4 regions of the Eleftheria terrae genome follow, and region 1 is predicted to be linked to each of the others. Evidence: riboswitches for the same ligand, from Rfam matches in the RefSeq annotation. Region 1 holds a riboswitch; each other region holds the start of a gene.
The links. A riboswitch is a leader RNA that binds a small molecule or an ion and turns the genes downstream of it on or off. The one in region 1 is predicted to bind cobalamin.

Region 1 (7,556 bases):
TGTGCAGGTCGCCGGCGTCGGCGAGCTGGTTGACATAGAGCGGCAGCGGCTCCGGACGGCCGGCGCTGCGGGCGGCTGCGGCCAGGCCGCCGAGGTACTGGAAGGGATCGTCCGACGTCATCATCCCGTAGAGGTGCGAGCTGCGTGACAGCAGCGCGGCATCGGCCCGGCGCAGCTGGGCCGCGAACGCACTCCGGCCGCTGCCCTGCTCGCCGGCCTCGTCCTGTGCCAGCGGTGCGCCATCGAGAAAGGGCTGGCTCATGCGTTGCAGGAACAGCTCGCCGAGCCGGCTGTCCTGCCGATCCAGGCCATCGGACTGCACCGCCTCCGCCAGGCCGGTGCCGTAGTCGCCCGGCGCATTGCCGAACACCCGCACCCGGCCCAGCCGCGCAGCCACCGCCGCCGGCAGCCCGCGGCCGGCCAGCTCCCCGGCCACCGCCTGGCTGGCACTGGCCACCGGGCCCTCGGGTTCGGCGGCGCTGACCGCTGCGACCGCCTGGTCCACCAGGGCCATCAGCGCCGGGAACTGGTCGCGGTAGGAGCCGGTGACCGACAGCAGCACATCCACCCGGGGCCGGCCGAGCTGGTCGGCGGGAATCACACGCACCGCGGTGGGCCGGCCCGCGGCGTCCCAGACCGGCTCGACGCCCAGCGCCACCAGCGCCTGTGCCTCCTGCACGCCCTGGTGGCGCAAGGTCTCGCCGGCCCACAGCGACAGGGCCAGCCGCCGTGGCGGGCGGCCGCCGTGGTCGCGCTGCCAGCCGGCCAGCCAGTCCTTGAACAGGGCCTGGGCCGCCTGCCAGGCTTGGCGGGTGGGCAGGCGGCTGGGGTCCAGGCCGGTGAGGTTGCGGCCGGTGGGCAGGCTGTCGACATTGCGCAGCGGATCACCGCCATAGGCGGCCGGCACGAACCGGCCGTCCAGAGCACGCAGCAGGCCGGGGATTTCGCCCTCGGTGGACAGGCGCTGCTCCAGCACCTGGGCGCGCAGCGCCAGCTGGTGCAGCGCGTCGCGATCGATCGGGCGGCGGGCGGCCCGGTTTGGCACCGGGCCCTCGGGCAGCGGCGGGCGCAGGTCGAGCGTGGCGGCGGCGTCGGCATCGCGCAGCGCCACCTCCAGCCAGCGGGCCGGGCGCGAGTCGGCCACTTCGGCATGGTCGATCAGGAAGGCTTCGTCAATGTCCTCGCCCAGGGCCTCGATCAGCGGCTGGCGCAGGGCCTGCAGGATGGTGAGCCGGCGCTCGGCCGACGGCGGCACCCGACCGAACACCGCCAGGCCGCGGGGCTGCGCGTCCTGCGCCAGCCGGTCCAGCCAGGGGTGCAGCAGCTCGAGGAAGCCGGCGAAGTCGGCCTGGATGCGCTCGGCGCTCCAGCCCAGGTCGCGGTGCAAGCCGTGCTCGACGAACTGCGCCAGCAGTGCGGCTTCCAGCGATCGCCTGGTCGGCCCGTGGCTGGCGGTCTCCCACTCATGCATCAGCTCGTGCATGCGGGCCATTCGCACCTGGAAGCCGGCCGGCGCGAAGGACGGCGTGCGGTGGCTGATCATGGTGGCACGGCCGCGGCGCTTGGCCGTCAGGGCCTCGCCGAGGTTGTCGACGATGTAGGGGTAGATCACCGGCACGTCGCCCAGCGGCAGCAGTGCGTCGTCTTGCACGGCGAGTGCGCGCAGCTTGCCGTTGGCCCATTCCTGCGTCCCGTGCGTGCCGAAGTGGACCAGGGCGTGCGCCTCGCGCGCCCACAGGTAGACCGCAAGGTAATGATGCGACAGCGGCAGGCGGCTGCGGTGCGAGAACACGCGCTCGCCAGGCCGCCGGGTTTCCTCGCGGGGCGGCTGCGGCAGCACGCTGAGCCGGCCCACCTCCAGCCGTGGGATGACGAACACCGGCTCGCCGCCATGGCGCAGCACGAAGCGGCTGCGCTCGGGCGGCCCCCACTGGGCCAGGATGCGTTCGCGCACGGCGGCGTCCAGCGTGTCGAACCAGGCGCGGTAGCGCGCCAGCGGCAGGGCGGCTGCCGCGCCGCTGTCGAGCAGGCCCTGCAGGTCGGCCCCTTCGTAGTAGGCGGCGAGCAGCGGCGACAGCTGCCGTATCCATTCCGCCTCGGTGAGGCGGTGCGTGCGGTAGCCGGCTTCGGCGAGCGCCTGGCTGACCGTCTCGAGGCTGCGCGGCACATTGAGGAAGGAGGCGCCGAAGTTGCTCGCGCCGGCGGGGTAGTTGTAGACCATTGCGACCAGCCGCTTGTCGGCAGGGGCCGTGTCGCGCAGGGCCAGCAGGCGCTGCAGCTTGGCGATGACGGCGGCGGCCTGCGGCTCGATCAGGCGCCAGCCCTCCCGGGCATCCCCCCGGGCCGTCACCAGCATCGGATCGACCGTGCCGGCGGCCTCGGGCTGGGCCAGGTAGAAGGGCAGTTCGGCCAGCCCCAGGCCGGTGGCGTCGGCCTGCCAGGCGCCGCTGTCGCCGCTGCGGTAGGGCAGTGTGGCCAGCACCGGCACGTCCCAGCGCTCGAACAGCGGCTGCAGCGCGGCGCCGGGCGTGAGCAGCTGGTGGGTGACGATTGCCCGGGCCTGCAGGCGTCCATCCACCTCGAGCAGCGCCGCCAGCGAGGCGGCGTCCAGCGACTGGCTGAAGGCCGCATAGGCAGCGAGGCCAGCCAATTCGAACATGGCCAGCCAGCGATCCAGCCAGGCACTGCTGCCGTCCACCAGGTGATGGCGGTGAACCAGCAGCACGACCGCGGGGCGGCCGGCCAGCCCGGCATCGCTGGCCTGCCACAACGCCAGCTCGGCGGCATCGCTGAACAGCCGGGGCGCGCGGGGATGGTAGAGCCCGCGGGCCGGCCAGGGCTCGGGCGGTGGCAGCGCGGGCACCGGCTGCCCGGCCGACACGGCAGCCGCCAGCTGCAGCGCCTGGCTCCAGGCCCGCGGTCCGCCCGCGCGCAGGTAGGCGGCGATGCGGGCGGCTGCATCGTCGCCCGCGGCGGCATCGGTGGCTGCCAGGCGGCCGGGCCGGCGCGCGGCGTGGCCGGCGAGCTCGGCGCCGAAGGCGGCGTCCAGCCGCGCCCGTGCCGTCGGGTGCGGCGCGTCGATCCAGACCCAGTCGGCCAGTGCCAGCGCCTGCTGCAGGGCTTGCCGGGGCAAGCGGTCGTCACCGGCCTGCAGCGGCAACTGCACGTGCTGCCACTCGAAACCGGCCTGCTCGGCCAGCTCGGCCAGCCGGGCGCTGCGGGTGGCCGGCGTCAGGTCGGTGCTCAGCCACAGCAGCCGGGGCGCGGCCTGCACTGCGGCGGCCCACAGCAGCCATGCGCACCAGGCCCATGCCAGCCAGCCGGGTCGCGGGCGCGTGCCGGCGCGCGGCCTCAGGGTCGGCTCCCGGAAGCCGCCGGCTCGGGCACGTACACCACGCTGCCGTCCTGCAGGCGGTAGGCGATGCCAGTGCGCACGCCGTTGCCGGCGCTGGCACTGCCATCGCCGCGCAGCCGCAGCTCGCGGCCGTGCTCGCGCACGACGATTTCCATGTCGGGCCGGCCGGCGTTGCGGATGACGGTCACCGTCTCGCCGGCCTCGCGCTCGGCCCTCAGGGTCAGCGCCACCAGCAGCGCTGCGACCACGACGAGGAAGACGTCCACCAGGTTGACGGCCGACAGCATCGGGTCGTCATCGTCGTCAGCCAGCGCGTCGAGATGGCGGTGTCGCATGGCCGGCCTCACTGCGCCAGGCCACGGGCCTGCCGCACCGCATGCAGCTCGGCCAGCAGCCAGCGCCGCCGCTGTGAATGCACGGCCAGCGCGATGGCGGCTGCGGCCAGCGCCAGCACCACGCCCGAGAAGGCATTGCCGAAGCCGAGCAGGGTGCGTCCGCCATCGCCCGAGGCGACCCCGGCCAGGGCCGGCCCGAGCGGAATCATGGTGGCGATGAGGCCGAGCAGCGGCGCGATGCGCGCCAGCAGGCGCAGCGGCTCGAGCTGCTGCAGCGCGGCGAGCTCCAGCGCGTCGAGGCCGATGTGGTCCGCCACCGGCAGGGCACGCCAGCCGGGACGGCGCCAGCGTTGCCAAGCCTCGGCCAGCATGCGTCCGAGCGCCCACAGCGCGGCGGCGAACGTCGCCAGCACGCCGAGCGAGACGGGCCACAGCAGCCATTGCGCCAGCTGCGCCATGCCGGTTTCGATCATCATCGCGGTCCCTCGGTGTCTGCAGGAAGGCGAGCCGGCCGGCTCGCGGGGAGGCACCCGGCCGCATCCCCGCCGCCGGGCACAGCGCGGCGCGCTCGCGCGCGGCCCGCGTGTTGGCCGGTCTCCGGGCTGGCGGCACAGCGCCCTGGCCCTTCCCGGCCGCAGGCGGCCAGTGGGCATCGGACAGGCACTGCAAGGGGCGAGGCCCCCTGGCTTCCGCTTACCGTTGCGGGGGCAGCTCAGCTTGCAGGCCGCCCAGGCGGCCCGGCGCTGATTCCCGTTTCACGGTGCCGGCAGATCGCCGGCACGCGCACCAACGGGCGCCAATGTACCGCAGGCCGGCGCACCGAGCAGCCCCGGGCATCGCGGCGCGCCTGCGGTAGACAGGCCGCCGGGCCGGGCCGCATCGCGCCAGCCCGGCGCTGCAGCGGCCGGTGGTATACCCTCGTCCCCTGACCTTCACGCCTGCCGGGTGCGACTGCCATGAGCGACAGCAAAATCGAGTTCTATCCCTACCCCGCCGGTGGCTGGGGCGCGCTGCGCAGTGCGGCGCGGCAACTGCTGCAACACCGCATCGCCGGCAAGGGGGCGCGCACCCTGCTCTCGGCCAACCAGCCCGATGGCTTCGACTGCCCCGGCTGTGCCTGGCCGGACCGCAACCACACCTCCACCTTCGAGTTCTGCGAGAACGGCGTGAAGGCGGTGGCGGCGGAGGCCACCGCCCGCCGCGCCACCGCGGAGGTGATCGGCCAGCACACGGTCAGCGAGCTGAGCCGCTGGTCGGACCACGACCTGGAAGCACTCGGCCGGCTCACCGAGCCGCTGGCCTGGGATGCGGCCACCGACCGCTACCGGCCCATCAGCTGGGACGCCGCCTTCGGGCGCATCGCCCACCACCTGCAGCAGCTGCCGCATCCGGACCAGGCGGTCTTCTACACCTCGGGGCGCACCAGCAACGAGGCCGCCTTCCTGTACCAGCTGTTCGTGCGCGAGTTCGGCACCAACAATTTCCCCGACTGCTCCAACATGTGTCATGAGCCGAGCGGCTTGGGGCTGCGGCAGAGCATCGGCGTGGGCAAGGGCAGCGTGACGCTGGACGACTTCACCGAGGCCGACGCGCTGCTCATCTTCGGCCAGAACCCGGGCACCAACCATCCCCGCATGCTGGGCGAGCTGCGCGCAGCCGCCCGGCGCGGCGCCCGCATCCTCAGCTTCAACCCGCTGCGCGAACGCGGCCTGGAGCGCTTCGCCGATCCGCAGAGCCCGCTGGAGATGGCCACGCTCGGCTCCACCGCCATCAGCAGCCACTACTTCCAGCTGCGCATCGGCGGCGACCTGGCCGCGGTCAAGGGCCTGTGCAAGGCGGTCTTCGAACTCGACGACGCGGCCCGTGCCGCCGGCCAGCCGCGGGTGCTGGACCTGGCCTTCATCGAAGCGCACACCCGCGGCTTCGACATCTTCGAGGCCGACGTGCGGGCCGAGTCCTGGGCGCTGCTGGTCGAAGAATCGGGCCTCAGCGAAGCGCAGCTGCGCGCCGCCGCCGCGGTCTACGCGGGGGCCGGCAAGGTCATCGCCTGCTGGGGCATGGGCATCACGCAGCACCCGCATGCGGTGGCCACCGTGCAGATGATCACCAACCTGCTGCTGATGCGCGGCAACCTGGGCCGCCCCGGTGCCGGCGTCTGCCCGGTGCGTGGCCACAGCAATGTGCAGGGCGACCGCACGATGGGCATCCACGAGAAGCCCTCGCCGGCCTTCCTCGACCGGCTCGGCCAGGTCTTCGGCTTCGAGCCGCCGCGCCGCCCGGGACACGACACGCTGGGCGCCATCCAGGCCATGCTGGATGGCCAGGCGCAGGTGTTCTTCGGCATGGGCGGCAACTTCGCCGCCGCCACCCCGGACACCGCGCTCACCCATGAGGCGCTGCGCCGCTGCGCGCTCACCGTGCAGGTCTCCACCAAGCTCAATCGCAGCCACGTGGTGCACGGGCGAGAGGCCCTGGTGCTGCCCTGCCTGGGCCGCACCGAGATCGACCGCCAGGCGGGCGGCCCGCAGTCGGTGACGGTGGAGGACTCGATGAGCATGGTGCACCTGTCCTGCGGCATGAACGAGCCGGCCGCGCCGCAGCTGCTGTCCGAGCCGATGATCGTGGCCCGCCTGGCGGCCGCGACGCTGCCGCGCAGCAAGACGCCCTGGCTGTGGCTGGTGGAAGACTACGACCGCATCCGCGACCGCATCGAGGCGGTGTTCGACGACTTCGCCGGCTTCAACACCCGCGTGCGCACGCCGGGCGGCTTTCGGCTGCGCAACACGGCTGCCGAGCGGGTCTGGCTGACAGCTTCCGGCAAGGCGCAGTTCGAGGCGCATCCGGTGCCGCGCGCCACCGCCGTGCACCGGGCCCGCGCGCGCAGCACGCAGCGCGTCTTCGCGCTGGCCACGGTGCGGGCGCACGACCAGTACAACACCACCGTCTACGGCCATGACGACCGCTACCGCGGCGTGTTCGGCCACCGGCGGGTGGTCTTCATCCACCAGGACGACCTGCAGTCCGAAGGCCTGGCGGCCGGCGAGTGGGTGGACCTCGTCAGCGTCTTCGAGGACGGCCAGCAACGCTGCGCCGAGCGCTTCCTGCTGGTGGCCTACGACATCCCGCGCGGCTGCCTGGCGAGCTACTACCCCGAGACCAATGTGCTGGTGCCGCTGGCCAGCCATGCCGAGGGCGCACGCACTCCCGCCTCCAAGTCCATTCCGGTGGTGCTGCGCCGCCACCGGCCGGCGCCCGGGGCGGACACGGGCACGCAGCCGTGAGTGCCGACCCGGCCCTGCCGGCGCCGATCGGCGAGTTGCCGGTGGTCCGCAGCACGCCGTCGGGCCGCCAGGCGGCGCTCGACCAGGTGGCTGCCGAGGTGCCGGTGGCCCTGAGCCTCAACGGCATCAGCCATGCAGTGATGATGGCCACGCCGGCCGACATCGAGGACTTTGCGCTCGGCTTTGCGTTGTCGGAGGGGCTGATCGGTTCGCCGGCCCAGTGCTATGGCATCGAGGTGCGGGCGGTGGACGCCGGCGTCGACGTGCAGCTGCAGCTCGCCAGCCGCGCCTTCGAGGCCCTGAAGCAGCGCCGCCGGGCCTTCGAAGGCCGCACCGGCTGCGGCGTGTGCGGTGTGGAGAGCCTGGCCGCGCTGGACCTGCAGCCCGAGCCACTGCCCCCCGGCCGGGCCCTGCCGGCGCTCGGCCCCGCCGAGGTGTCGCGGGCCTTTCACGAGCTGGCGGGACGCCAGCCGCTGAACGCGCAGAGCGGCGCCTGCCATGCAGCCGGCTGGGCCGCAGCCGACGGCCGCCTGCTCGAGGTGGCCGAGGATGTCGGCCGCCATAACGCGCTCGACAAGCTGATCG
Region 2 (7,556 bases), on a different replicon from region 1:
GCCCGCGGATAGTCGCCCTGCTCCTGCAGATGCCGCTCGACCAGCAGGCGGGCCGACTTGAGGCCGAGCGTCCAGGCGGTCGGGGTCGGCACGGCACGGGTGTCCACGCTGTAGAAGTTGCGGCCGGTGGGCAGCACGTCCGGCCGGCCACGGCTGGGCGAGCCGCTCGGGCCGGGGGGCACGAAGCGGCCCTGCAGCCCGCGTGAGAGCTGCTGCAGTTCCTGCGGGCCACAGGCGTCCAGCCGCGGCGCCAGGTCGTCATGCACGCGCTGCAGCACCGCGGCCGCCTGTGGCAGGCCGGGCGGCACCGCCGCGTCCAGCAGCGCCTGGGCCAGCAACTCGAGGCGCTCGCGGGTGTCGCCCTCGTGGCGCCAGGGGGCGTCGCTCACGGCCGCCAGCAGTGGCGGCCGCGGGCCCTGCCAGGGAAGCGCCGCGTCGATCGACAAAGGGTCGAATGCGTGCCCCGGGAACAGGTCGCGGGCCAGCGCCTGCAACAGGCTGGCCTGGCGGCCCTGCCCGTCGCCGGCCGGGAAGCGGGCCAGCGCCACCAGGGTGTCGCGCCGCTGGCGGCCTTGCGGGGAAACGCCGAAGACATGCAGGCCGTCGCGGATCTGGGTTTCCTTCAACTCGCAGAGGTAGGCATCGACCCGTGCCAGCAGGCCGTCGTCGTCTTCGGCGGATGGCGCGTCGAGTTCCTCGTGCAGGCGCTGCCGGCGCACCTCGGCCAGGATCTGCGTGCGCAGCTGGGCCGCGCGGCGGGCATCCAGCAACAGGGCTTCGTAGTACTCGTCGACCTGGCGCTCCAGGTCCTGCAGCGGCCCATGGTTCTCGGCCCGCGTGAGGGGCGGCATCAGGTGGTCGATGATCACGGCCTGTGCGCGCCGCTTGGCCTGCGCCCCTTCGCCGGGATCGTTGACGATGAAGGGATAGAGATGGGGCCAGGGGCCAAGGATGGCGTCCGGCCAGCAGCTGCCGGACAGCGCCACGCTCTTGCCCGGCAGCCATTCCAGGTTGCCATGCTTGCCCACATGCACCACCGCGTCCACCCCGAAGGCCTGCCGCAGCCAGAAGTAGAAAGCCAGGTAGCCGTGCGGCGGCACCAGCTCGGCATCGTGGTAGCTCGCGGCGCCAGCCTCGCCATAGGCGCGGGCCGGCTGGATGCCGATGAAGACCTGGCCCAGCCGCAGGCCGGCGATCATGAAGCGGCCCTGCCGCACCAGCGGATCCTGCTCCGGCGCCCCCCAGCGGGCGGTGACCGCGGCCGCCATGCCGGCAGGCAAGCGCGCCAGTGCGGCCAGGTAGTCGGCCATGGCCAGGCTTTGCCAGGCCGGGCGCAGCGGCCATTGCGAGGGGTCGGCCGCAATGCCTTGCTGCAAGCGGCGCATCAGCGCATCCCCATCGGCCGGCAGCGCGTCGAGCCGGTAGCCCTCGCGCTGCAGCAGGCGCAGGATCTCCATCACCGAGGCCGGCGTGTCCAGCCCCACGCCGCTGCCCAGGCGCCCATCGCTGCCAGGGTAGTTGGCCAGCACCAGGGCCAGCCGCTTCTCTGCCACAGGCAGGCGCCGCAGCCGCACCCAGCGCCGCGCCAGCTCGGCCACGAAGTGGCAGCGCTCCTCGTCCGGCTGGTAGGCCACCACGTCGCTCTGCGTCAGCTCGCAGCGGTAGGCCAGGCCCTTGAAGCTGATGGCACGGGTCACGATGCGGCCGTCCACCTCCGGCAGGGCCACCTGCATCGCGATGTCGCGGGGCCGCAGGCCCTGGGGGTCGGCCAGCCAGTCGTCGCGGGCCGATCCGGCCACCAGCACCTGCAGCACCGGCGCGTCGCCGGCCAGCGGCTCGGCCAGCTCGCCCGACAGCGCGGCGAACGCGGTGCTGTTGAGCACCAGGTCCACCGACTGCTCGGCACACAGCTGGCGCAAGGCGGCCAGGCAGAGGGGCTCCTTCAGCGAATCAAGCGCCACCGGCAGCGGATTGAGCCCACGCTGCAGCAGCGCCGCCGCCAGGCTGTCGAAGGCCGCCGTGTTGCCGGATTGCAGGTGGGAGCGGTAGAACACCAGCGCCACCACCGGGGCGCCCGGCTGCCAGCCGGCCCGCACTTCGTCCAGCGTGGCGGCAGCACCGTGGTGGCGTGCGCCGGCCGCCGGGGCCTGCAGGCAGGGCGGCCGGTACAGCGCCACCTGCGGCAGGGCCGTCGGCGGCAGCGGCGGCTCGCCCCAGCCGAGACCGTCGTGGGCCAGGCTGCGCAGCAATTGCCGCGCGTTGTGCAGGCTGCCGGCCCGCAGGTACTGCCACCACTGGCGGCACAGCGCCTCCGGCAGCGTGCTCTTGCGCAGCAGGTTGACGTCCTCCTGCAGGTCGCCCGAGAACATCGCCAGCCGCAGCCCCCGTGCCGAGGCCAGCTCGCCCAGCCGCTGCACGCCGTAGGGCCAGGCCGACTCGGCACCCAGGTGGTCCACCAGCACCACCCGGGCATGCTGCAGCACCTCGTCCACATACAAGTCGAGCGACGCCGGCTGCCGCAGGAACATCAGGTTGGCCAGCCGCAGGCCGGGCCAGCCGGGCTCGCCCGCCTGCAGCTCGCGGTAGGCCCGGGCCAGCAGCGACAAGGTGGTGTCGGCCGAACTCAGCACCACCAGCTCGGCCGGGCTCTGGCCGAGTCGCATGACCGCGCCCTCGTCCTCGACGAAACCGCCGGGGCGGGTGCTGAGCAGGTGCATCGCGGGGGGATGCCGGCGGCCTAGGCCAGGGCCGGCGCAAGGCCGGCGCGCAGCGACGCCGCGTCCAGCCCCTGGCCGATGAACACGAGCCGGGTCGACGGCGCCTCGTCGTCGCGCCAGCGGCGGTCGAAGTGCGCATCGAAGCGCCGGCCCACCCCCTGCACCAGCAGCCGCATCGGCTTGCCCGGCAGTGCCACGAAGCCCTTCACGCGATAGAGCGTGTGGGCCGCCGCCAGGCCGGCGAGCGCCGCCATCAGGCGCTCGCGATCGACGGCCGGCAGCTCCAGCACCAGCGAGTCGAACTCGTCGTGCTCGTGCGCCTCCTCGTGGTCATGGTGGCTCTCGCGCAGGTGGATGTGCGCTTCGGCCGCCCGCTGCTGGCCCAGCAGCAGGTCCACCGGCAGTTCCCCGCCCCGTGCCGGGACGATCTTCACCTCAGCGGGGATCTCCGCCCGGATCAGCACCTCGGCCTCGCGGCGCTGGGCCTCGCTCATCAGGTCGATCTTGTTCAACACCACCAGGTCGGCGGCCGAGAGCTGGTCCTCGAACAACTCGTGCAAGGGCGATTCATGGTCGAGGTCGGGATCGGCCCGACGCTGCGCGTCCACCGCCGCAGGATCGGCCGCGAACTGCCCGGCCGCGGTGGCCGGCCCGTCGACGACGGTGATGACGGCATCCACCGTGAAGGCATTGGCAATGCCGGGCCAGTTGAAGGCCTGCACCAGCGGCTTGGGCAGGGCCAGGCCGGAGGTCTCGATCACCACATGGTCGATCTGCTCGCGCCGTTCGGCCAGCGCCTGCATCACCGGGAAGAACTCCTCCTGCACGGTGCAGCACAGGCAGCCGTTGGCCAGCTCGTAGAGCTGGCCGGGGCGCTCGCGGCCGTCGTCGTCGCAGCCGATGCCACACCCCTTGAGGATCTCGCCGTCGATGCCGAGCTCGCCGAACTCGTTGACGATGACCGCGATGCGCCGGCCCTGCGCGTTCTGCAGCACATGGCGCAGCAGCGTCGTCTTGCCACTGCCCAGGAAACCGGTGACGACGGTGGCGGGGATCTTGGTGGTCAGCACGTGCCCTCCCTCAGGCCGCCAGCGGCGCCAGTTGCACGAAGGAGAAGTAGGCTCCCAGCACGCCGACCACCGTGCCGGCCACCAGGCCGGCGCGCTGCAGCTGCGGCACGGTCCACCGCGAGGCCACCGTGGAGACGGCGACGACCAGCCCGGCCTGGATCAGCGCGAAGCCGAACAGGTAGGCCAGCAGCGGCGTGGATTCCGCACCGACGATGGATTCGCCGTAGGCATAGCCATGCAGCAGCCCGGCCACCGGCAGGGCCGTCCACAGCACTGCCGCCGGCAACGCCCGCCGCCACAGCAGCGCGAGCCCGGCGACCACCACGCTGAGGCCCACCAGCAGCTCGCCGGCCGGCAGCGTGACGGCATTGAGGTGCAGCACCGTGCCGGCCAGCGAGCCGGCGACAAACACACCCGCCAGGCCGGCCCGCAGTGCCAGTGGCAGCCGCGCCACCAACAGCGCCAGCGCCAGCACGAAGGCCAGGTGGTCCAGCCCGATCACCGGATGCGCGAGGCCGGACAGCAGCCCTTCGCCAAAGGTGCCGGGCATGGCGCCTCCCATGGCGTGGTGGGCGAAGGCCGGCGAGGCCAGCACCGCGAAGGCGGCAGCACCGCCGCGCACGGCAGCGCCCGTCCAGGCACGGTGAGGCGCCCTGGTGCGAGGGGAAGGCAGAAGGAGCAGACGGTCCATGACATCCTCTTCAGGCCGGCGTCCCCGCCGGCCGGGTGGCGAACGTGATGCCGTGAGAGGTACAGCCCGGACATTCCCGCGCCGGCTCCGGCCGCAGGAACAGCCCGGACGCCGCCCTCCCGCGGCTTCCGAGTGAGGGACGACGGCCGGTATCCGGGCTTGCAGAGCCGGGCGGCGCCGAGGCGGCACCACCCTGCGGAAAGGGGCTCGCCTTCCCGCACGCGGCTGCGTGCAGTGGCTGCAGGGCACCGCCGGCCCCTGCCTGAACCCTTCCTTGCCTGCTGACCGTTGCGGGGGCAGCACAGGCCTTGCCACGCTCGACGAAGCGCAGCGCACCTGTTTCCCGTTGAACCCACGCCCCCCTTGCTGGCAGGCGTCGGCACCGTCGATCCCGCCTGCCGGCCGGGCTTCGCCCGGTCCGCCAGGACGTGGCCATTCTAGAGGGACGGCGGGCGCCTGCACTGAGTGGGTTCCCGGAGCCGGCCCCCTTAGAAGCAGGCGGCCGTCAGCTTGCCGTACAAGGTGTTGAGGTCGAGCTGCGCAGGAAAGCCGGCTGGCACCTGCCCGCTGGCAAAGCCCCGGCTGCGCAGGCCGGCCAGGAAGGGATGGCTCAGGTACTGCTGGCTGAAGCTCCCCAGGTTGCCGAAGTAATGGGAGAACAGCCGGGCCGGGTCGAGCGCGAATTCGCCACGGTGGCTGGCGCCGTCGTTGCCGTCGTCCCAGCCCCAGGGCGCATTGGCCGAATGGCTGCTGCAGCTCTTGAGGCCGGCACCGCAGCCGCCACTGCTGTCGCCCTTGAAGCTGCCCCAGCTGTTGAAGGTCTGCGCCTGCGCACCCGGCTGCACGGCTTCGTCCAACGCGGCCGCCCACAGCCCGCCCGGCGCCGCCATGTCGACCAGGCGATAGGGCACCTGGCGATCGTTGCCCGAGGCCGGATGGCCGGCGGTGCCCAGGCTGGGGTAGTAGATCACGCCGTCCTGGTCGGCGGCGCCGTTGAAATCGGAGGTGTAGGGCCAGGCCTTCAGGCCATGGCCCTTGGCCTCCTGCACCGTCTTGACGCGGCTGACGCCCTCGTGCAGCTCGAAGGACAAGGTGCCGTCGATGTCCTCGTGGCCGCCCACGTAGGGGCTGCCAGGCGGGGTATAGGCATAGAAGTCGGTATGGAAGACGGTGATCATGCCTTCCAGCCGACCGAAGGCCGAGCCATCCTTGCGCACCGACAGCAGGGCGCCTTCCAGGTCGTTCTCGTGCTCCTGGTCGAAGATGGTGTCGGACCAGTCACGCGGGTGATAGAAGGCATAGGTGATGAAGTAGTGGCTGCAGCTCTCCACCACGGAGTAGTAGACGGTGGCCGGCCAGAGCCCGTCGCCCCGGTGATCCCAGTTGTTGGTGGTGACGCGGTCGCCGTCGTAGTCGTAGGCGGTGAGGTAGTCCGATGCCGCATCGCTGGAATCGGTGTCCTGGTAGTGCACCGGCGCATGGTGATAAGCCAGCTCGGCAGGGGTGGCGGCGGGCACGACGGCCGGCGCGAGAAGAACGCCGGCGCATGTGGCCAGGGCGACCATGGAACGTGGCATCGGGAGCTCCTTTGTCCAGACAACAAAAGCCGCCAGCCTGTCGGGCCGGCGTGTCGAGCCGATGACCGGGCAATCGCCCTGCCTGCCGGCGGGCTGCCCCCACCCGCCGTCCGCCCTGCCGCGGGCCGCCGCCACGGGGAAAAGTCCACTTTCAACATTTGCCTGCGCAAACCGGGCGAACGCGCGAAGAAACGGCCTAATGCCGCGGTCGATGCGACGCCGGCCACCGGCCTGCCGCTGCACTCCCACCCACCGGACCCCGCCCATGCCCCGCTCCCCGCGCCTTGCGCTTCATCTCCTTGCCTGCCTGCTTGCCGGCCACACCGGGGCCTGGGCGACGAGCGGCAACGCCGCCCCGTCCCCGCTGGCCTTCGGGGCGACCACGGCCGCCGAGGCGAGCGCCAGCGCGATCGACCCCGCCAAGGCGCGCGTCACCGCCCAGGCCAGCGGTCGCCTGGAGCTGTTCATCAATGGCCAGTTCATGGGCCGGGCCATCGACGCGCGGCAGCGCCTGAGCGCCTATGCCCGGGCGCTGCGGGTGGGCGACAACGTCATCGTGCTGCGGGTGCGCAGCCAGGACGCCGCGTCCTTTGCCTATGCACAGCTGCAAGGGGAGTTCGGCCGCGCAGTGAGCAACAGCGGATGGCGCGCCCGGTTGGCCTCGGCCGGCGAGGCGGCCGAGGCCAACGGCCCCTGGAGCCGGCTGGACTACAACGACAGCGACTGGGCCCCCGCCAGCGAGCGGCCCATCCCGCGCCCGAGCGGCTTCCCCTCGGACGGGGCGGCGCGCTCGATCTGGCCGGCCAACGCCGGCCCGGGCGTCGCCCTGTTCCGCCTGCGCCTGTGGGTGCCTGACGCCGCAGCGGCGCGCCCGCAAGGCTGGGGCAGCAGCGTCACCGGCGGCAGCGGCGGCGAGCGGGTGCGCGTGCGCACCCCGGCGGAGCTGGCCAGCGCGCTGTGCCGCACACGCAGCGGCTCCACCTGCACCGACACCACGCCCCGCATCATCGAGGTGGCGTCGACCCTCGACTTCCGTGGCAGCGAAGGTCCGGAGCACAAGCCGGGTTGCTACCAGGCCGTCTGCCCGGCGCCGATGCAAAGCGAGCGACTGATCGTCGCGGCGCCCGGTATCACCCATTGCGACGGCAAGCCCACCTTCTCGGTCGCCTTCGACGCGGCGGGCCGCACGCCGCTGCTGGTGGGCTCCAACAAGACGCTGATCGGCATCGGCGATGACGGCGTCATCAAGGGCAAGGGGTTGATGCTGAGAGGCGGCGTGAGCAACATCGCGATCCGCAACCTGAGCTTCAGCGACATCAACCCCGGCATCGTCTTCGCGGGCGACGCCATCACGCTGGACGACACCGACCGGGTCTGGATCGACCACAACCGCTTCCAGCGCATCGGCCGCCAGCACATCGTCTCCGGCTGGGGCAAGGCCTCGCGCGTCACCATCTCGTGGAACCAGTTCGACGGCCGCAGCGCAGCCTCCGCCACCTGC
Region 3 (7,556 bases), 1.7 Mb from region 1:
TGGCCTCCAGCCGCAGCGTGCGCGCCAGTGCCAGCTCCACGGTGGCCTCGACGCCTTGCGACGACTGCTGGCCGATCTGCTGCTGCAGGGCGGGGTTGTGCGGATCGCGCGAGAGCAGCTTGCGCTTCTCGATGCGATAGAGCGCCACCGACCAGGCGCCGCGCCCCTGATCCAGCAGCTGCTTGTAGCCCAGCTCCAGCTGGCGGCCGGTGGTGAGGTCGTAGTGCGCCATCGACGGAGACAGCGACACCAGCCCGCCCAGCGGGTCCACCGCCCGGGCGAGCTGGGCATACACCGACTGCGCCGCGCTCGGCGCCCACACCACGCCGAGCCGGCCGGTGGTGTAGGCAAAGGTCTTGTCGAAGCTGCCGGCCGGCTGGGCGAGGTCGTGGCGTTCGACGTCGACATGGTCGCGCCGCAGGCCGCCCACCAGCGACCAGTGGTCGTCGATCACGAGGCGGTCTTCCATGAACAGCGCGACAGTGCGGGTGCGTGTGCGAAAGCGCGGCCGGTAGCTCGACGGCGAGGCATACCGGCCGGGGTCGAAGCGCTCGAGATCGACCGTCGACTGCCCGCCATAGGGCGCATCGGTGGCATGCCGGAACTGGATGCGGTTGAGGTCCAGGCCCAGCACCGCCCGGTGGCTGTAGCGGCCCAGCGGATGCGCCAACGCCACGTCAAGCCGGTTGCCGACTTGTTCCTGGTCATGGCCGATCTGCAGGTAGTCCTCGCGCAGCACGTGGCCGCTGTCGGGCAGGTGGGCATAGCTTTCGGTGTTGCGCCAGTGGCGCCGGCTTTCCAGGCGGTAGAGCTGGTTGCGCAGCCGGAGCTGCTCGTTCAGTGCCCAGTCGGCTTCCAGGCGGGTCCAGCGGTCGCGGTAGCGGATGGCGGCGTCTTCGACGTTGTAGTTGAGCCGCCGGTTGCGCTCGTCGAGCCGGCCGTTGACGAGCGGCACGCCGAAGTAGCGCTGCGGCCGCTGGTGTCCCTCGTCGTGCGAGAGCCGCAGGCCCAGCGTGGGCGACAGGTCCCATTGCAGGCTGCCGCCGGCGGCCAGGCTGCGGGCGTCGCCGCGGTCCATGAAGCCGCTGCTGCGGTGGTGGCTGATGTCGAGGCGGTAGGACCAGCGCTCATCGAGTGCGCCACCGCTGCCGAAGGCCGCACGCCGCGTGCTGTCACTGCCGACAGCCAGCAGGGCCTCATGGGCGGCCGGCTGGCGGGATGGCTTCTTGGGCACGATGTTGACTGCCGCGCCAATGGCCCCTTCGCCGAACAGCACCGAAGCCGCGCCGCGCAGCACCTCGATGCGCTCGATGGACCAGGCGTCGAAGGGAAAGGTGACGGTGCCTGCGCCGACCTGCAGCCGGGTGCCGTCGAACAGCTGCATCACCGACCCATGGCCGCCGAAGCCGCGGGCGGACAGGGCGCTGCCGCCATTGCCGGGGGCGGGCGAGGCGGTGATGCCGGTGGCCCGGCTGACCGCCTCCAGCACCGAGGTGTCGCCCCGTTCGCGCACGGCGTCGCCAGACAGCACTTCGATGCTGGCCGGCGTCTGCAGCGGCGTCAGCTCGAGCCGGCTGCCGGTGCGGGTCGGTTGGTCCAGCGCCCCGGCGCTGGCGCGGCGGGCTTGCACCTTGATGTCGGGCAGGGTGGCCGGCGTGGTCTCATGCGCGCGGCTCGCCGGGGCGGCGGCGCCGGCCAGGGCGGCTGTCAGCACGGCGGCCGGGGGGAAGGCACTGGAGTGGAACGCACGGGAGTGGAGAACCCCGGTGCGGCGCGGTTGGTCGTTCATGGCCCAGCTCTCTGGCGGGCCGCGTCCCCGCAGCCCGCCTTGCATTGCATTGCAGGAAGAAGCCGGGGAGGGCGACGCACGGGCGGCACCGGGCGGCCTGCGGGCAGTCGCACCGGTGTGCCGGTCTGCCGCACGCCCGCAGCTTCCGGGATGGGCGAAGGCCGGTATCCGGGCTGGCGGAGTGTGGCGCTCGGGGCCCCGAGGGGCCGCTGGCGCCACGGAGGTTTCGCCTTCCCACGCACTCTCGTGCGCAGTGGCTGGGGCGCCTGCTGGCGCCCGCATGAAACCGTCCCGATCCGCTCACCGTTGCGGGGGCAGCACAGGAGTTGCGCTGCAGCGTCTGCAGCACGCACCTGTTTCCCGTTTAACCCGCGTCGCGAGGGGCAACGCGGGCACCTTCGTCCGCGAGCCGCGGGCAGCGATGCCGTCCGTGGCGGGAGCGGATTCTAGAGGGCTGCCGGCCAAGGCGGCCAGGGGTGGCTGCGTTCAGGCCGCGGTGCGCCGCCTGGCGCGCGGCGGCGGCAGCATCTCCATCAAGGCCCGCAGGGGCGCGCTCGCCTCGCCCTGCCACACCAGGTGCGTGCGATTGACGCGCAGCCGCGCGGGCAGCGGATGGCGCTGCACCGAGCTGCCGAGCACGGCCTGGTCGAGCACTTCGGCCGGCACGATGGCCACACCGGCGCCGGCCGCTACGCAGGCGACGATCGCGTGGTACGAACCCAGGTCGAGGATGCGGCCGGGCGAGGCGCCGCCTTCGGCCGCCCATTCCAGGAGCCGGCGCCGGTACGAGCAGCCGTGCGGAAAGGCCAGCAGGGTGCGGCCGTCCAGATCGGCCGCACGGCGAGGGGCGGGCGCCTGCTTGGCGGTGATCAGCACCAGTTCCTCGTCGAAGGCCGGCACGCTGCGGAGGCGGCCCTTCTCCAGCGGCTCGGACACGAAGGCGGCCTCCACCTCGAAGCGCTCCAGCCGGCGCAGCAGTGCGGTGGACGTGCCGGTTTGCAGCTCGATCGACACCTCCGGGTAGCGGGCATGGAAGGCCGACAGGACCGGCGGCAGCCGGGCGCCGGCGGCGCTTTCGAGGGAGCCGAGCCGCAGCGCCCCGCGCACGACACCGCTGCGCAGTTCCTGCTCGGCCAGGTCGGCCATCTGCAGCAGCCGCTCGGCATGGCCGAGCACGGTGCGGCCCGCATCGGTGAGCACCAGGCGGCGACCCTGGCGCTGGAACAGGGCCAGGCCCAGGCGCTCCTCGAACTGCTTGATGCGGGTGGTGACGTTGGAAGGCACCCGGTGCAGCTGGCTGGCGGCGCGGGTGACGCCGCCTTCCCTCACCACGCAGCGGAAGATGTGGAGGTCGTCCAGGTCCATCATTCTCATGCGGAGAATTGTATGTCTCCACAATTCAGTATTCAGAATGCCTTTGCGGGTGTCCAATCCTCCACACGATGCGTACCGACCCCTCCCTTGCTCACCGGCCGCCTGACCTGACGGCGGCGTCGATCACCGTGGCCGGCCTTGTCGCGTTGGCGGTGGCAATGGGCATCGGCCGCTTTGCCTTCACGCCGCTGCTGCCGCTGATGCTGCGCGACGGCACGCTGAGCGCGGCCGCAGGCGCGGAATGGGCGGCCGCCAACTATGGCGGCTACCTGCTCGGCGCCATGACGGCGGCCTGGTTCTCCGGCCAGCCGCAGCGCGGCCTGCGTCTGGGCCTGCTCGGCGTGGCGCTGGCCACGCTGGCGGTGGCATGCATGGACGGCGCCGTGGCGCCCGGCTGGCTGGGCGCGCTGCTGCGCGCCGCAGCCGGCGTCTTCAGCGCCTGGGTCATGGTGTGCGCCAGCAGCTGGTGCCTGGCGGAGCTGGCCCGGCGGCAGGCGTCGCAGTGGGGCAGCTGGATGTATGTCGGCGTGGGCCTCGGCATCATGCTGGCCGGTGGGCTGGCGTGGCTCGGCGGGCGGCAGCCGGCCCGATGGTTGTGGCTCGAGCTGGGCGGGCTTGCGGTGCTGGGCGCGGTGTTCGCGCTGCGGCCGCTGCGAGGCAGCGGCCGCGTTGGCGCGTCTGCCGGGTGGCGCATGGCGCCACCGCCGGCTGCAGCGGCAGCCGCCTCGGGGGGGAAGCGCGGGCAGCCGGCGCTGGTGCTGTGCTATGGCCTGTTCGGGTTTGGCTATATCGTGCCGGCCACCTTCCTGCCCGCCATGGCGCGGCAGCAGGTGGCCGATCCGCTGGTGTTCGGGCTGATGTGGCCGTTGTTCGGGCTGGCCGCTGCCGTGTCGGTGGCGGCGGCGGCGCGCTGGCTGTCGGGCTGGCCGCGCAGGCGGGTCTGGGCGCTGGCGCAGGGCGTCATGGCGCTGGGTACCGCGCTGCCGCTGCTGGCCGCGCAGGGCCTGTGGGTGCTGGCGGTGTCGGCCGTGCTGGTGGGCGGCACCTTCATGGTGGCCACCATGGCGGGCCTGCAGCTGGCTCGCGAGCAGGCGCCGGCCCATGCGACCGCGCTGCTGGCGCGCATGACGATGGCCTTCGCCGCCGGGCAGATCGCCGGCCCGCTGCTGGTGCGTGTGCTCGGCGCCGGCCGCTGGGCCGGCTGGGACGCCCTGGCATGGGCCAATGCGGCAGCCACCGCGCTGCTGCTGATGTCGGCGGCCTGGCTGTGGCGCGCGCCTGCGCCGGCAGCCGTACCGGCAGCTTCACCTTCAACCTGAAGAGACCTCGATGACCCTTGCACCTTCCATGACCTCGGCGCTGACTTTTCCCGAAGCCGGCCTGCCCGAACGCCTGGCCCCCCCGGCGGTGCTCGACCCCGCGCAGCAGGAGGCGGCGGACGAGCTGATCAACGGCCCACGGCGCGGCGTCTACGGGCCGTTCCGCCCGCTGATGCACCGGCCGGCGCTGCTGAGTGCGGTGGCCAAGGTGGGTGAGAACCTGCGCTACCAAGGCAGCCTGGATGCGGCCTTGCGGGAGTGGACGATCTGCGTCGTCGCCCGCGAGCTGTCCAACGTCTTTGAATGGGACATGCACCTGCCGCTCGCGGCAGCGGCCGGTGTGCCGGCGGCGGCGCTGGCGGCGCTGGATGCCGGCGAGCCGTCACCGCCTGAACTGCGGGGCGACCTGGCGCTGGCGCGCAGCGTGGCCACGGAGCTGATCACCCATCACCGGCTGGGCGACGCCACCTACCAGGAGGCGCTCCAGCAATGGGGTGAGCCGACGCTGGTGGAGCTGCTCACCTTGATCGGCTATTTCGCGATGGTGTGCTGGCTGATGAACGTGGCGCGCACGCCGGGGCCGGCGCCGGCGCGCTGAGGGGGGCCTGGCAGGACGAGCCGCTTCCGCCGGCCAATGGCGGGCCCCGCGGGCGCATTGACGCGCCTGGCCGGGGAGACGCGCCAGGCGGTTGACGCCGTGCCTGCGCCCTCGATTCATCGACGACCTGCGGACGGCCGACCCTCGCAGGCCGGTGCGGCTGCCGGTGAGCGCGGGCGAGGGGGCCGTGCGCCTGCAGCGATTCGTGCAGAAGTCGCCTCCGGCGCCCGTCGGGCGCGGTGTTCGCGCTGCGGCCGCTGCGAGGCAGCGGCCGCGCTGGCGCGTCGGCCGGGTGGCGCTGCCCCTCAGCATTGCTTGCGGGGACCGGGACGCTTGCGGTGCAGCGACCATCCTGGTCTGCAGTGCCGGTCGCTGGCTGCCGGCCAGACAGGTTGCTGGCAGCCACGGCACGGGCTCCGTGGCGAGCCCGTGCAGCCCGCCGAGCTCAGTCGATGCGAACCACCAATTCCTTCTCTTCGCCCGACGCATCGGCCTTGCAGCGCACATAGGCCGTTTGCGAGCCGGTGGTGGCAAAGGTGGTGGTCTTGCTGTGCGAGAGGCCGTCGGCCGAGCGGCTCAGGTTGTCGTACATGGCGCCGTAGCTCGAGCCCGCCTGCGACGACCAGCGGCACTGTGCCGCCACGCTGCTGCTCAGCTTGAAGGTGGCGCTGTAGCCGCTGTGCGTGACCTGGCCGAGGACGATTGCCAGGGGGCCGCCGCCCGGCGTCGGCGTTGGCGTGCTGCTGCCGCCGCCGCTGCCGGTCGTGCCGACATAGACCCACGATGGCAGGCCGATCATGTAGCTGGAGGGCGGGCCCTGGTCGTTGAAGTTGGTCGCGAACAGCAGGCGCGAGCCATCGCGGCTGAGCGTGGCCTGGTGCTCGCCGAAGTAGGCCGTGCCTTCATTGGCGCTCAGGTACTGGTAGCGCTCCGCCGCGCGTGTGTGGGCCACCGCATGCTGCTTCCCGCCGGGCTTCAGCTCCACCAGCATCAGCTTGCGGTACATCGGCTCCATCGTGCTGTCGGGAAACACCTTGCCGTAGTTGGCGGAATCGCCATACGTGCTGACCAGCACCCAGCCCGGCTTGTTGAACGCCTGGCCGGAAATGTGCAAGGCATAGGCCGATCCCGAGCGCGGGTACAGCGGCATCAGGTTGAAGGCGTTGCCGTTGGCCATGTTGATGGCGCGCACCTGCTCGGCCGCCTGGTCGGCGACGACGTAGTAGTCTTCACCCGCCGGGCCCAGGGCCAGGTCGCTGTGTTCGCTCTGGGTGTTGAGCTGCCTGAAGCTGGAGAAGTCGAGCGTGTAGGCGCGGGTGCCCAGCTTGGGCGTGTAGGCCCACGACGGGACGGCGTACTTTCCACTCGGCGAGATGCTGATGTGATCCGGATAGACCCCGCCGAACTTGGACGCGTCGTAGGTGCCGATGATCTTGTCGTTGACCCGGTCCCAGGTGAACAGGCCGTCGATGGTCTTGGTCTGGGTGGCTTCGTTGTAGTGGGTCGCCATGAAGGCGAAGTAGCGGCCATCGGCCGAGGAGGTGCCCTCGCCACCGGTCCACACCGATGTGGTCGCCGGCCAGATCGCTCGCAGGCGGGCGGTGAAGTCGACCAGCACGGTGTCGGTGTCGGTCTCGACGTTCTTCTCGTACCAGACCAGGCTGCCGTTGCGGCCGGTGTACCAGAGCTTCTTCGGGTCGGTGGGATGCCAGATGGGCTCGCAGTCACCCACCATGCCCTTGAACGCCCCGGCGGTGCCCGACTTGGGCAGCACCTGGAAGGTGTCGGCGTTGTACAGCAGCCAGTGGCCGTCCATCGACTGCGCGAGGTAGCGCGAGTTGTCTGCGTTGAAGGCCTGGCGCCGGCTGTACTCGTGGCGCACATAGGCCGAGCCGGGGTAGTCGCTGGCCGCGGTCGCGCGGTAGACCCGGGTGCCGAAGACGGGGTCGATATAGCTCGCGACGCTGAGGCTGGTGGCCTTGGTCAGCGGCTTCGCCACCACCGGCGCCGGTTCGCGGCCGAGCGGCTTCAGCTGGAAGTCCGCCGCGTACAGGGAGTCGAAGGGGTTGGGCGAGTCGATGCTGACCGCATCGATGAAGGTCGTGTGGTCGCCCTGCCGGGTCGACGACAGGGCGATGGTGTACGTGCCGCTCGTGGTGATCGGGATGCTCACGCTGGAGTGGCGGGCAAACGCGGTCGAGGCCGGAGCGATCGGTGCACCCACCCGGCGGTTGTTCACCCAGACCTGGACCGGGTTCGTGCCGCTGGGGGCCGCGCGCCGGGCAGCCATGAACGACACCTTGTAGACGCCGGCGGGAAGGAAGACCGACTTGGAGATCCAGGCGTCATGGCCCTTGAGAAACACCGTTTGCTGGCCTTCGGGTGCGCTCGCCGCATGGAACGGGCTGCCGTTGCGCTGGATGCCGCGCCCGGTGGTGCCGCTGAAGTTCCAGGCCGCGCCGGTGGGCGTATAGGT
Region 4 (7,556 bases), 2.3 Mb from region 1:
GCGGGCCCAGTCCTCCAGCTGCAGGTGCAGCCGGGGCAGGTCGAACTGCAGCAGGTGGCCGAACAGCGTCGAGGGGCGCGGGCCGGGCAGCTCGGCCGGCCGGCGCGCGGCGCCGGAGCGAACGGAAACGGTCTGGGGCAATGCCATGGCAGGTCCTCCGAAGTGCAAGCTGCAGTATCGGCAGCCGCTGTGCGGCGGAACAGTGTTTGGCAGCGCCGGCCGCAGGTGCCGGCATCACCCTGGCGCCGTTCAGGGGCCGAGGAAGAGCTGGGCCGCCGCGGCCGGGCAGGAGCTGTAGTAGCCGTGGAAGAAGGAGGCGGTGAGCGAGCCGACCTGGTAGACCGCCTCCGGCCCGCCGTAGCGCCGCGGCTGCGTCAGTGCGGCCGGCGCCACGCCGGGCTGCACTTCGAGGCGGCCGTAGTGGAAGACATGGCCGCGCAGCTCGCCATGATCGGTGCGCCAGCTGTGCAGGCCGATGCCGGCCAGGCGGCTGCCCATGACCGCGGTGGCCGGCAGCAGGCCGGCCATGCGGTGCTCGCGGCCTTCGCCGTCGCGCAGCGTGTCGGCGCACACCATCATGCCGCCGCACTCGGCCACGATGGGGCGCCGCTCGGCATGGTGCTGCCGCAGGCTGTCGAAGAAGCGATGGCAGCCGCTGAGGGCCGGAGCATGCAGCTCGGGATAGCCCCCTGGCAGGTAGACGGCGTCGGTGCCTTCGGGCACCGGCTCGTCGGCCAGCGGCGAGAAGGCTTGCACCCGGGCACCGAGCGTCGCCAGCAGGTGCAGGTTGGCTTCATAGCAGAACGAGAAGGCCGCGTCGCGCGCCACCGCCACCTGGCGGCCGGCCAGCAGGCCGGCCGGCGGCCTCGGTGCGGCCGGCGGCTGGGGCGGGCAGCGCCAGGCCGGCAGGCTGCGCAGCAGGCCCAGGTCGAGGTGCAGCCCGGCATCCAGGCCGGCCCAGATCTGCGGCAGGCCGCTGGCCAGCTCGCGCGCCTGCACCAGGCCCAAATGGCGTTCGGGCAGCGGCTGCTGGCAGCGCTGCAGGTGGCCGGCCCACTGCAGGGGCGGCGGCAGGCTCTCGCGCAGCATGCGCGCATGGTTGGGGCTGGCGACCCGGTTGGCCACCACGCCGGCCCAGCTCAGGGTGCGGCCGCGGCCGTATTCGTGCAGGCCCAGGGCCAGGGCGCCGAAGGTCTCGGCCATCGAGCCGGCGTCGATCAGCGTCAGCACCGGCACCGCGAAGGCGGCGGCCAGGTCGGCGGGGCTGGGGTCGCCGTCGTAGAGGCCCATGGCGCCTTCGATCAGCAGCCAGTCGGCCTCGGCGGCTGCCGCGTCGAGCAGGCGGGCGCTTTCGGCGGCCCCCACCATCCACAGGTCGAGGTTGTGCACCGGCGCGCCGGTGGCCGCAGCGAGAAAGCCGGGGTCGATGAAGTCCGGCCCGATCTTGAAGCCGCGCACCCGCTCACCGCCGGCCACCAGCCGGCGCGCCAGCGCGCAGGTGAAGGAGGTCTTGCCCTGGCCCGAAGCCGGCCCGGCAATGAGCAGTGCCCTGGTGCCACCCGCCATCGCGCTACAGCTCCACGCCGGGCTGCGCCCGGATGCCCTGCGCGAAGGCGTGCTTCACGACGTTCATCTCGGTGACCGTGTGGGCCACCTCCACCAGCTCGGGCGGCGCGCCGCGCCCGGTGATGACGACGTGCTGCATCTCCGGCCGGCCCAGCAGGTCGTCGATCACCTGCTGCACATCGAGGTAGCGGTACTTCAGCGCGATGTTCAGCTCGTCCAGCACCACCAGGCCCAGGGCCGGGTCCTGCAGCATGCCGGCCGCGATCGACCAGGCCTCGCGGGCCTTGGCGGCATCGCGCTCGCGGTCCTGCGTGTTCCAGGTGTAGCCCTCGCCCATCACGTGCAGGCGCACCTCCTCGGGAAAGCGGCGGAAGAAATGCTCCTCGCCGCTTGGCATGGCGCCCTTGATGAACTGCACGATGCCGACCTTCATGCCATGCCCGAGCGATCTCGCCACCATGCCGAAGGCGCTCGAACTCTTGCCCTTGCCGTTGCCGGTGGTGATGACGATCAGGCCGCAGTCGCGCTGCGCGGCGCCGATCTTTGCATCGACCACTTCCTTCTTGCGTTGCATGCGGCGGCGGTGGCGCTCGGCCAGGGCCTCGTCTTCCGGTGTGTCCATGCTCATGTGTCCTTTATTCTTGCGCTGGCAAGTAATAGGTGTGGCTGTCGAGAATGACAGGCTTCATCCGGCAGCCATAGGCCTGTGCCAGGTGCGCCTCGGTCAGCACCTCGGCCAGCGGGCCGGCCGCCCAGCGGGGCGGGCCGGTGCGTGCGGGCAGGCACAGCAGCGCATGCGTGCAGCAGCGCTGCGCCAGGTTCACGTCGTGCAGCGACATCAGCACCGCCCGCTCGTCCAGTGTGGCGAGCAAGCCGGTGAGGCCGAGCTGGTGGGCCACGTCGAGGTGGGCGGTGGGCTCGTCGAGCAGCAGCACCGGCGTCTCCTGCGCGAGCGCGGCGGCCAGCGCGACACGCTGGCGCTCGCCGCCGGAGAGGCTGCGCACATCCTGCTCGGCCAGGTGGCCCACGTCGCAGCTGGCCAGGCAGCGGCGGGCGATGGCCAGGTCGCCGGGTGCCAGCCAGCCCATGCGTCCGGCATAGGGCTGGCGGCCGGCCAGCACCACGTCGAGTGCGCTCATCGCGAACACGTCATGGTGGTGCTGCGGGCACCAGGCGCGCAGCCGGGCGAGCGTGCGGGTGGGCAGGGCGGCCAGCGGCCGGCCTTCGTAGCGCACCTCGCCGGCCGCCGCCGGCAGCAGGCCGGCCAGCGTGCGCAGCAAGGTGGTCTTCCCACAGCCGTTCAAGCCCAGCAGGGCCCAGCGCTCGCCACGCCGCACCTGCCAGTCGAGCCGGTCCACCAGGCGCCGGCGGCCGGCCTCCACCACCAGGCCGGCGGTGCACAGCACCGCCGGGCCGGCAGCGGGACGCATCTCCTCGCTCATGGCCGGCCTCCGCGGTGCAGCAGCAGCCACAGGAAGGCCGGCACGCCGATCAGCGCGGTGAGCACGCCCACCGGCAGCTGCATCGGCGCCACCACACTGCGGGCCAGCGTGTCGGCCAGCACCAGGAAGCCACCACCGCCCAGCGCGCAGGCTGGCAGCAGCAGGCGCTGGTCGTTGCCGAGCCAGAGCCGCAGCGCATGCGGCACCACCATGCCGACGAAGCCGATGCTGCCGGCCACCGTGATGGCCAGGCCGGCCGCCAGCGAGGCCAGCACCACCACCAGCGCGCGCACGCGGCGCACCTCCACGCCGAGCGACGCGGCCTGGGCATCGCCGAGCAGCATCAGGTTGAGGTCACGCGCGACCAGCAGCGCCAGTCCGAGCAGCAGGGCGGCGCCGGCCAGCGGCAGGCCGTAGCGGTCGGCGCCATTGAGGTCGCCGAGCAGCCAGAAGACCATGCTGCGCAGCTGCTGCTCCGGCGCCACCGAGAGGATGAAGGAGACGATCGCCGCGAACCCCGCGCTCAGGATCACGCCCACCAGCAGCAGGTGCACGCCGGCTTCGGTGCTGTCGGCCTGCCGGCGAAAGGCCCGGGCGCCGAGCAGGAAGACCGCGCCGGTGGCCACCAGCGCGCCGGCCGAGGCACCGGCGCTCACGAGCCACCAGCCGAGGCCTGCCCACAGTGCCGTCAGCGCGCCCACCGCTGCGCCGCTCGACACACCCAGCACGTACGGATCGGCCAGCGGGTTGCGCAGCAAGGCCTGCAGCAGCGCGCCGGACAGCGAGAGCAGGGCACCACAGGCCAGGGCGCACAGGGCGCGCGGCAGGCGCAGCTGCAGCACGATGTCGCCATCGATTCCTTGCGCCTGGCCCGCCAGGGCGGCCAGCACCGCGCCGGGCGACAGCGCCTGGCTGCCCACGGCGACGGCCAGCAGCAGGCTGGCGCCGGCGGCCAGGCCGAGCATCAGGAAGACCAGGGGCGGCCGTGTCGCTCGCATGTTGCCGGCCCGCTCAGGGGCGGCTGCCGCTGAACTGGATGCCGATGAAGGCGGTGCGGCCGAGCGTCGAATAGCTGTACGCCGTGGTGTAGTCCTTGTCGGTCGCATTGTTGAGGCGTGCGAGCAGCGTCCACGCCGGCGCCAGCCGCCATTGCGCCCCCAGGTTCAGCAGGCCGTAGCCGCCGAGGCGTGGCCGGCGGCCCTTCACCGCGGTGTCTTCGCGATCCGAGACGAGCAACCATTCCACGAAGGCGTTGCCCCAGGCGGCCTGCTTTTCCACGGTGAGCTGGGCGGTGCGGTCTGCACGGCGCACCAGTTCACGGTCGGTCGCCTCGTCCTTGGCATCGAGGATGTCGAACGAGCCGTCGATGTGCCAGTCGGCATTGCGCCAGCCGGCCTGCAGCGTGGCGCCGGACATCTTGGCGCGGCTGGTCTGCTTGGCCGTCACGGTGTCGATGAAGCCGCGGATGTGGTTGCGGTAGAAGGTGAGCGAGCCCTGCCAGCGCCCGTCGTCGTATTTCACGCCGAGTTCACGGCCCTGGTTGCGCTGCGGGCGCAGCGCCGGGTTGCCGTAGTCAGGGAAGTACAGCTGGTTGAAGGTGGGCGCCTGGAAGTTGTTGGCGGCACTGCCGGTCAGCCGCAGGGCCGGCGTCAGGCGGTAGCCCAGGCTCAGGCTGCCGGTGGTGAAGCCGCCGAACTGCGAGTTGTGGTCGCGCCGCACCGCCGCCTGCCCGATCCAGGGCCCGCGGTCCAGCGAGTAGGCCAGCAGGGCGCTGTTGGTGTGGCGCCGGCTGACGGTGTAGGGGGTGGTGCTGTCCACCTCGTCCTCGACCCGCTCCAGCGCCGCGATCACCTTGTCGCTGCCGATCGAGAAGGTGTTCTGCCAGCCGAACTGCAGGCGTTCGGTGTCGAAGTCGTAGCGCCCATCGCGCGCGCCATCGGAGGCCCGCTCGTAGACGCTGGCGCTCTTGTCGAGCGTCAGGCCGAGGCGAACGCTGGACTGCCAGCGTTCGCTGAGGCGGTTGTCGATCGTCACGCCCCAGTTCGTGGTGGTCCCGCGGGTTTCGGCATCGGTGGTGGCGGAGGTCAGGCCCAGCGGGCTGCCGAAGGTGAGCGGGTCGGAGTAGGTGCTGTCGAACTCGTGGATGTTGCGCGCGCTGAACCACTGCGTGGAGATGGTGTGCCCGGGCGCGACGGTCCAGTTCAGCGAGCCGGCCACCGAGCCGCTGCGGTAGCTGTCGTCGTCCGGGTTGTAGTCGAGCGATCCGCCTTCGCGGGTGCGGCTGCTGATGCCCTTGGCGCGTTCGCCGGACAGCGAGAGCGCATAGCCCCAGCCGGGGCCGCCGCCGCTGACGCTGCCGCTGGACTTCACCAGCCCGTGCGAGCCGAAGCCGGCCTGCGCCTCGTACTGCTGCCCGGCGCTGCCGCGGCGCGTGAAGATCTGGATGACGCCACCCACCGCATCGGCGCCGTAGAGGGTGGTTGCCGGGCCCCGCAGCACCTCGATGCGCTCGATCTGCGCGACGGGGATGTTCTCGATGGCTGCAGCGCCCGAGGTGGCCGAGCCGATGCGTATCCCGTCGAGCAGCACCACCATCCGGCTGAGCTCGGCACCGCGCATGAACAGCTGGGTGTTGGACGCATAGCTGCCGTTGCTGCTCATCTGCACGCCGGGCAGGCGCTGCAGCACCTCGCGCAAGGTGGTCTGGCCGGAGCGGCGCAGCTCCTCCTGGGTGACGACGGACACGTCGGCCACCACGTCCTGCACGGGCTGGGGCAGCCGCGTCGCGGTCACCACCGTCTCCGGCAGGTGGAGGGCCTCGGCATCGGCCCAGGAAGAAGAAGGAAAGGCAGCGGCCAGCGCCAGCGGCAACACACCATGCAGCATGGTGGACGATCGTGTGGTCATCGCGAGAAAGGCAGTCGATCGATGCTCGTGCCTGCTTCCCCGCAGGGCCGAGCCGTTCGGGCGTGCTGTGCACGCCCCCCTGTTGGCCGGTATCCGGGCTGGCAGACCGACGCCGGTGGCCTTCCCAACTCGTTGCCGAGCCAGTGGCGGTGAACCGGCGCTGAAGCACGGTGCGCTTCGTCTGCTGACCGTTGCGGGGGCAGCGCAGGCCAGGATCGGCACCTCTGCGGCACCGGCCCCTCCTGCTTCCCGTTTAACCGCGCAGCCGACCGGCCGCGCGAGCACCAACCCGATGATTGTATGAGAGCGTTGCAGACTTCCCGGTTGATCCAGCACACGTGAAGCAATTGGGACGCCTCGTAAGCAAACGGCGCGCCCTGGGCCGCCTTGCCAAGGCCCCTGACTGGGTGGGCGCGTGCCCACTTCTTTGCCGATATCGTTCGGGCCACGAAGAACAACCCCGTCCCAACGGGCAACCGCCGCAGCGGCCCCCCCCGCCCGTCACGGGACCTCACGGAGTCAGCATGTTGATACTGAAGCGGCCTCGCCTTGTGCTTGGCCACCTGGTCGCGCCCTGGATCCTGGCCGCCCTGGCGGCCTGCGGCGGCGGAGGCGGAGGCGGCGGCGATGCCGACACGGACGGCAGCAGAGCCGCCCCGGCCGCCGAGGCGGCCGATGATCGCGAGACGGCCCAGGCGGCCGTCATCGCCCCGGCACTCGACGGCCTGGTCGGCACCGTCACCCCCACGGCCGATGCCCACCTGGTTGGCATGTGGACGCCGGTGGTCGACTGGCCCCTGCTCGGCATCCATGCCAACGTGCTGCCCAACGGCCGCATCCTCACCTACGGTGCCAACGAGGAGAACCCGCGCACCCGCAAGGCGGTCACCTTCGACGAGTGGGACACCCGCATCGGCCTGACGCCCGCGGCACACCGGGAAGTCGCCAGCCCGACCGAGCTCGACTCTTTCTGCAGCGCATCGGTGATGGGCCCGGACGGCCTGCTGCTCATCGTTGGCGGCAACACCTTCTGGAAGACGGCCCAGTACGACCCCGACCGCAGCCTGCTGATCGCCCGCGCCTCGCAGATGCAGCAGCCACGCTGGTACGGCACGCTGGTGAAGCTGCCCGACAACCGGGTGGTGGTGGTGGGCGGCAACAATGGCGGCATCACGCCGCCGGCCTATGGCGTGACGCCCGAGATCTTTTCCGCCGCCGAGGGCTGGCGGCCCCTCACCGGTGCCAGCAGCGAGGAGGCGTTCGGCGCCACCGAGAAGCGCTTCTGGTATCCGCGTGCCTACCTGGCGCCCAACGGCCTGATCGTCGGCGTCTCCAACGACCTGCTGTGGCAGCTCGACCCGCAGGGCGAAGGCCGCCTCACCGTGCTCGGTCCGGCGGGCCACCGGCTGGGCGTGGCGGGCACTTCGGTGATGTACCGCCCCGGCAAGGTGCTGCTGATCGCTGGCGGCGAAACCGACTTCGACCGCGAGCCCGCGACCCGCAAGGCCACCGTGCTGGACATCGCCGGTGACCTGCCCGTCAGCAGCCCGACGGCCGAGCTCAACTTCGCCCGCAACTATCCCAATTCGCTGATGCTGCCGGATGGCCGGGTGCTGGTCACCGGCGGCACCACCCGGGGCA

Region 2: linked by a shared signal. The riboswitch ahead of N7L95_RS26265 (HupE/UreJ family protein) and the one ahead of N7L95_RS11525 (hypothetical protein) in region 1 are both predicted to bind cobalamin.
Region 3: linked by a shared signal. The riboswitch ahead of N7L95_RS04090 (TonB-dependent receptor) and the one ahead of N7L95_RS11525 (hypothetical protein) in region 1 are both predicted to bind cobalamin.
Region 4: linked by a shared signal. The riboswitch ahead of N7L95_RS01655 (TonB-dependent receptor domain-containing protein) and the one ahead of N7L95_RS11525 (hypothetical protein) in region 1 are both predicted to bind cobalamin.

Annotation. Positions count from the first base shown of each region.
Region 1 covers NZ_CP106951.1:2,620,234-2,627,789, forward strand. The annotation lists gene cobN (cobaltochelatase subunit CobN) at 1-3,274, opposite strand, end outside; gene N7L95_RS11520 (DUF2149 domain-containing protein) at 3,352-3,690, opposite strand; gene N7L95_RS11525 (hypothetical protein) at 3,699-4,166, opposite strand; cobalamin riboswitch at 4,276-4,481, opposite strand; gene N7L95_RS11530 (FdhF/YdeP family oxidoreductase) at 4,647-6,971, shown strand; gene fdhD (formate dehydrogenase accessory sulfurtransferase FdhD) at 6,968-7,556, shown strand, end outside.
Region 2 covers NZ_CP106952.1:506,097-513,652, reverse strand. The annotation lists gene cobN (cobaltochelatase subunit CobN) at 1-2,717, opposite strand, end outside; gene cobW (cobalamin biosynthesis protein CobW) at 2,738-3,787, opposite strand; gene N7L95_RS26265 (HupE/UreJ family protein) at 3,798-4,478, opposite strand; cobalamin riboswitch at 4,606-4,880, opposite strand; gene N7L95_RS26260 (hypothetical protein) at 4,967-6,055, opposite strand; gene N7L95_RS26255 (polysaccharide lyase family 1 protein) at 6,321-7,556, shown strand, end outside.
Region 3 covers NZ_CP106951.1:905,051-912,606, reverse strand. The annotation lists gene N7L95_RS04090 (TonB-dependent receptor) at 1-1,789, opposite strand, end outside; cobalamin riboswitch at 1,945-2,190, opposite strand; gene N7L95_RS04085 (LysR family transcriptional regulator) at 2,276-3,163, opposite strand; gene N7L95_RS04080 (YbfB/YjiJ family MFS transporter) at 3,232-4,482, shown strand; gene N7L95_RS04075 (carboxymuconolactone decarboxylase family protein) at 4,493-5,080, shown strand; gene N7L95_RS04070 (hypothetical protein) at 5,526-7,556, opposite strand, start outside.
Region 4 covers NZ_CP106951.1:280,670-288,225, forward strand. The annotation lists gene N7L95_RS01630 (cytochrome P450) at 1-147, opposite strand, end outside; gene N7L95_RS01635 (cobyrinic acid a,c-diamide synthase CobB) at 250-1,566, opposite strand; gene cobO (cob(I)yrinic acid a,c-diamide adenosyltransferase) at 1,571-2,194, opposite strand; gene N7L95_RS01645 (ABC transporter ATP-binding protein) at 2,202-3,008, opposite strand; gene N7L95_RS01650 (FecCD family ABC transporter permease) at 3,005-4,006, opposite strand; gene N7L95_RS01655 (TonB-dependent receptor domain-containing protein) at 4,020-5,915, opposite strand; cobalamin riboswitch at 5,983-6,219, opposite strand; gene N7L95_RS01660 (galactose-binding domain-containing protein) at 6,440-7,556, shown strand, end outside.